2 regions of the Bartonella taylorii genome follow, and region 1 is predicted to be linked to the other one. Evidence: predicted binding sites of a transcription regulator. Region 1 holds the regulator's gene; the other holds the start of a gene.
The links. The regulator LexA, encoded in region 1, represses DNA repair genes until DNA is damaged. The targets are predictions, from matches to a motif close to TGTTCNNNNTGTGTTCNG.
Positions count from the first base shown of each region.

Region 2: the regulator LexA is predicted to act here: its motif matches at 1,899-1,916, upstream of LBE40_RS05605 (helicase-related protein).

Region 1 covers NZ_CP083693.1:779,879-783,097, forward strand. Annotated here, with positions in the region: gene rimO (30S ribosomal protein S12 methylthiotransferase RimO) at 1-851, opposite strand, end outside; gene lexA (transcriptional repressor LexA) at 1,034-1,747, opposite strand; tRNA gene LBE40_RS03515 (tRNA-Lys) at 2,237-2,312, shown strand; gene LBE40_RS03520 (septal ring lytic transglycosylase RlpA family protein) at 2,708-3,219, shown strand, end outside.
Region 2 covers NZ_CP083693.1:1,275,878-1,279,096, forward strand. Annotated here, with positions in the region: gene LBE40_RS05595 (aspartate kinase) at 1-839, opposite strand, end outside; gene LBE40_RS05600 (hypothetical protein) at 1,505-1,723, shown strand; gene LBE40_RS05605 (helicase-related protein) at 1,932-2,153, shown strand; gene LBE40_RS05610 (hypothetical protein) at 2,198-2,536, shown strand; gene LBE40_RS08480 (hypothetical protein) at 2,499-2,696, shown strand.

The DNA of each region.
Region 1 (3,219 bases):
TCAATTCTACGGTTTGTTTTTTCCATATGAGCAGGACGCTTCATGTTACGTAAAACCGTTGGTGATGCGTGTTGAAAAGGAATATCCAGATAAGGGAGAATTTTTCTTTCCGCCATAAGTTCAATAACTTCATCAACATGAGGATAAGGATAGACATAATGCATGCGTATCCAAATACCCATGTTGCCTAGTTCGCAACAAAGATCGAAAAATTTGGTTTTTACTGTGCGATCTTTCCAAGGACTTTCGCGATATTTAATATCAATACCATAAGCACCTGTATCTTGTGAAATAACCAAAAGTTCTTTTACGCCAGCTTGTACGAGTTTTTCAGCTTCGCGAAGAACATCATTGATAGGACGTGAAGTAAGGTTACCACGTAGAGTAGGAATAATGCAAAAACTACATCGATTAGAACATCCTTCAGAAATTTTTAAATAAGCATAATGGCGAGGTGTTAAGCGAATACCTTGCGGGGGAACTAAATCAATAAAGGGATCATGAATTGGAGGAATTGCTGTATGAACAGCTTGTATAACACTTTCATAGGCTTGTGGCCCTGTAATAGCTAATACATTAGGATGTGCTTGACGAATAACATCAGGATCAGCACCAAGACATCCAGTTACAATAACTTTTCCATTTTCTTTGAGGGCTTCACCAATATTAGCTAATGATTCATTTCGGGCAGAATCAATAAAACCACAGGTATTCACAATGACAAGATCAGCACTTTGATGCTTATATGAGATTTCATAACCTTCAGATCGTAGTCTAGTAATAATTCGCTCAGAATCTACCAGTGCTTTTGGACATCCGAGGGAGACAAAACTAATGCGAGGTGCTGCCATGATAAATCCTGCAACTTTATGATAATTAAATAAATTTTATGCTGTTTTTACTTCGTTAAAAATAAAAAATGCTCTATTTTATGGATGCATATATTTTATTAATGTGTGTGACACAATATGAAAAAGATACTAAATAATTTCTCACTAAATGTATTGAGTGAATTAGGCAAGTTTTCTATTTTTTAATATTTGCGAATAAGTCCAATAAGTTTAGCTTCTATCTGTACACGCTCAGAAGTGTATATATGTGTTTCATAGTGAGGATTTGCAGCTTCTAATACAATAGAGATTCCTTTGCGTCGATAACGTTTTAAAGTTGCTTCTTTTTTATCAACGAATGCGACAACAATGTCACCTGATGTTGCTGTACTTTGACGTTGAACAATTATAGTATCTTTATCAAGAATACCGGCTTCAATCATAGAATCATCTTTGACTTCTAAAGCATAGAGCTCACCTGAATTACACATCGCTTGTGGTAAAAAAAGAGTGTCTGTTTGTTGTAATATAGCAGAGATGGGTACGCCCGTAGCAATACGGCCCATAATGGGAATAGTAATATTTTTTTTCTCTTGTGCATCAAAATTACCAAGATTGCCAAGATTTTTTGATATTTTTCTTTTACTTTTTTTTATCACACTGGGAGAAATTTTACGAGCTAAAGATAGATTAAATGTTATCTTATTGGGGAGTCGGATAACCTCTACTGCGCGAGCGCGATTTGGCAAACGGCGTATAAAACCTCGTTGTTCCAATCCTACAATTAGCTTATGAATTCCAGATTTTGAAGAGCGCTCCAATGCAATTTTCATTTCGTCAAAAGAGGGGGGAATACCAGTTTCTATCATATGATTGTGAATAAACAAGAGTAGCTCATATTGTTTACATGTCAGCATTTAGTATTCCAGTCAAAAAAATAAAAAAGATAAATATAAAATATGTATTTATAATTAATCTATAATTTTTTTTAGATAAAAAGCAAAATAATATGATTTATTTTATATTAATATTAAATTATATAATAAAAAATATTGTATTTTATCTTTCTTTATTCATTAACCATTAACAGTGGTAGCTACTGTTGGTTATTTTCTAAAATAAAACTTACAATTTTTACGTATATTCTCTAATTATTCCTATAAATTTTGAAATATCTACTCTTTCACGTTTTAGAAGCTATCAGGCATTTGTATCTTTAAATGGTTCCTTTTATTCAAGCTCAGAAAAGGGAAAAGATTATATATACCGTGGAGCAAAAAAGAGAAAAGACGGAAAAGTATTGATAACTGAACCGAATAATAATATTTTTTTTCGAAAGGTGTTGACCAAATGAAAAGTCAACCGTATGTTCCTCTCACTTTCTGCAAGCAAAATGGCTTGTGTGGGAGCGCGTAGCTCAGCTGGTAGAGCAACTGACTTTTAATCAGTAGGTCCAGGGTTCGAATCCCTGCGCGCTCACCAATAGGTAATTTAAAAATTCTAAGAAAACAATGTATAATCATTAGATTTTCCTATTAGGCTATATTTGTTTTTACATTAATAAGAATAATTTACCACTCATTATGAGAATCATCCTACGTGTTCACAATTTATATATTATGAAATCATCTTTTTCACGAAGATATTGATTTATTTAGTTTTTTAATTCATTCATCACGTTTATGAAATTGCATTTCTTCTTGCGGTAATCATAAAAGTATTAATAATTTATTAATATATTGATAAATGGTAAATTTTCAGGCTATTATAGGCGCGCGAGGGGAATCATCCGAAAATGTGAATTTCCCTATCGCATACAGAAGGTGCGATGTGATTTTTTGCAGTAAATACTCAATTAGAAATAAGCGGGCTGACAAATGCTTTTAAATAGCAAAGAAAAGTTTACTTCCATTCTTAATTCAACATTTCAATTTCTTTCTGTAGTGCTTGTATCCCAGTTATTGGTGTCTTGCTGCGCAAGCAAAACAGCACATTTTGTAATAAAAAGTTTTTACAATAATAAAGAGACTGACGTGAAAACTGCTGTTCTTTCTCAAAAAAGTTCAAGTGGGCAAAACCAATCAAAAGAAAAGAGATACGGGCGGGCCATTATTGGTAAACCTTACCAAATAAAAGGAAAGTGGTATTATCCACAAAATGATCCAACCTATCAACGTGTTGGAGAAGCATCTTGGTATGGCTCAGATTTTCATGGGCGTTTAACCGCAAATGGTGAGATCTATGACATGAATCTCTTGACTGCTGCTCATCCTACAATGCCTTTACCCAGTTATGCTCGTGTTACTAATCTGAAAAATGGATCTTCACTCATTGTTAGGGTGAATGATCGCGGTCCTTTTATGAAAAATAGAATCATTGATTTATCAAA
Region 2 (3,219 bases), 500 kb from region 1:
CGACGGAGTGAAATTTGCGCTTCATCCTTAGCAAAAGCAATACCAGTAACATTCTGTTGTTCCACGATTTCATCCTCATCGCAAATAAGTGTTCCAAAAGAATTCATTGGATCACCCATGCTTAATGCATCAGGATCCTCAAAACTCGAGCGCACGAAGGTACGGACTTTATGAACCATTGCCAATTCAACAGAACGAACCTGTAAAACCTTTGCTCCAAGAGAAGCCATTTCCAGCATTTCTTCAAAAGCAACTTTTGGTAAACGGCGTGCCTTAGGCTCTATACGCGGATCTGTTGTATAAACGCCATCCACATCTGTATAAATATCGCAACGATCAGCTTGTACAGCTGCCGCTATAGCAACAGCACTCGTATCTGATCCTCCACGCCCTAAGGTAGAAATCCGATTATCCGGAGCTAACCCCTGAAAACCAGCAATAACCGCTACCTGACCTTCCTGAAAACGCTGTATTAAAAAAGAACCATCAATATCTGTAATACGTGCACGACTATGCGCGCTATCTGTATGAATAGGAATTTGCCAACCAAGCCATGAACGCGCATTCATCCCCATTGCTTGGAGTGTAAGAGCCAACAAACCTGCTGTTACTTGCTCACCAGAAGCAACAACTACATCATATTCGTAAGCATCTTTATGTATTGGTGAAGTGTCACACGTCCACTGAACAAGCTCATTGGTTTTTCCAGCCATCGCGGATACGACAACCGCAACCTCATTGCCTGCATCCACCTCTCTTTTTACATGCCGTGCAACATTATGAATACATTCAATGTTTGCTACAGATGTTCCGCCAAATTTCATGACTATCCGTGCCATCAATAACACTCTTACCTTTACATTTCTTATCTCAAACGACAGTGCGAATAAGGCCTTACTACCGTATCAACAAAGTACTTTTTCACATACAGAATATCTATCATTTGTGCAAGTTGAGTTATGTTTGTGTTAATTTTTCTTGACTTTAGATAAAATAGACCTGACTGGATCATGAGAAATAAATAGAGAGCGACATGATAGATGCTGCAATCTCATAAATCTAATAGCAAACCACTTAACATTACACTCTCGTTAGAATCTTACCATAATCATACAGAATAGGGCACGATAGGCGAAATTCTTTTGAAAAGTTGTCATTGCTTATTTTCTGCAAGTCCCTCTTCAAAAGCAAGAATATGAAAAAGTTAGACTTATTACGAATAGACGTAAGAGCATGAAGATTGGAATAAAAATGATATAGGTATTGATCTGATTGCTAAGCTGCGTAATCGAGATGATTATGTACCACTCAATGTAAGGTTTATGCGGCCCATAGAACAACTGGAGCTGTGTTGGGAACAGACAACGATGAATCTCTGAGTTTATCAAGGTTCATGATAACAGCATTATGGTGGGGAACAACATCTATACATGACAGCAAGGCCTCGTATTTTTAGTGACACTGCAAAAAATGTGCCGATGAGATTAATACCGTTCTGACTTCTATGGATGATGAAACGCTTTATGGTAAACAACTCCATCATTATACCTTCGCAGAAGCTGTCGATAATGAACTTTTAACACCTTACAAGATTGTTGTCTTGAGAGTTAATGAAAATTATATCACTCCAGCAATACAGAATATTATTGCAAATGAAGACTGTGAAATTGATTTAGACGATGCTGAAAAAACTATTAGTTTTATAGAGCACTCACCAAAATAGATAAGGAAGCGGCTGCCGATGATGATACAGAGCCCATACATAGTGCTTTAGCTTTTTGCAAAGATATCGATACCTCTCAATATATTACAAAGGCATTCAATCGGGTTATAAAACCTCATATCAATGATTTCCTTAAAACTGTTCCCTTTCTTAACTGTAAAGTAAGATATATTGACGGAACACAAAGTGTAAAAAACGCAATGAGGAACTGGATTGGTTTAAAGAAGATGCCAGTAAAAATGTTTGTCGGATCTTAAGCAATGTATGGTGTTTTTCGGAAGGAATTGATGTCCCTGTTCTTGATGCGATACTGTTTTTACATCCGCGCAATAGCCAACTGGATGTGATACAAGCAGTGGGACGTGTGATACGTCGTGCCAAGAGAAAAAAGACAGGTTATATCATTTTACCGGTTGTCATTCACACCTAGAAGCTAAAAAAGCTTTACGAAACAATAAGAGATACCGCGTTTTCTTGCAGGTTTCGCATGCTTTACATTCCCATGATGAGAGATTTGCTAGAACGATTAATCAAATGTCTGTAGGACAAGATAGCAGCCATAATGCTATTGAGATTGTGGAGATTAAACGTGCTAATGAATTACAGGAACTCACCACAACTGTTGATACAGTCTCGACACAAACAAAATCAGAAAGTGCTAGACGTGTCATTGGAACAGCGGAAAGCAAATTCAAATCGGCGTATAAAGAACAAGGAGAATTATTCCACTCTTCTGAATTTGTTGATTTTATCAAGATAATTTTTCTGGAAAGTTTTGAAATCACAGATTATTGGTTATTGGGAAAATTTTGATGGTAATGTTGCTGAGATTGCACAGAACCATATTACGCGTCTTAAAGACATGCTTTGTGATGAGATAAGCAAAGCACGCCATACCTTTGATAGTTTTCATAAGGAATTAAAAAAACAACTTAAACAACTATATAAAACAAGAAGAAACGAGAGATTTTGAAAAATTTTACAAAAATGTCAAGTTTTGTACAGTGGGCATTACCGAACCACACGCAAAACAGAATCTTATTATTAAACTTCATGAAAGTTTTTTGCCAAGGCTTTCAAAAGGACAATCGATAAGCTTGGAATTGTTTATTTCCCGATTGGAATTATCGATTTTATCTTAATTCCCTCAATGATGTTTTACGAAATGAATTTTCGCAGAACTTGGGAACACGTGGTATCTCTATTCTCAATCCTTTTACCAGAACAGGGACCTTTATCACAAGGCTTTTAAAATCTGGATTAATAAGACCAGAAGATATGGAATATAAGTTCCGTTATGATATCCATGCTAATGAGATTGTTTTGTTAGCTTATTACATTGCCCCGTCATAGTCTGATGAGAAGAAACTATATACCATTCAAACATATTGGTTTGGCTGATACGTTTCTTATACTTTTGAAAACCGTAAAAATGAAACTGTATTTCCGTTTCAAAAATTTTCCAAACAGATTACACAATATACCTACCTCAATAA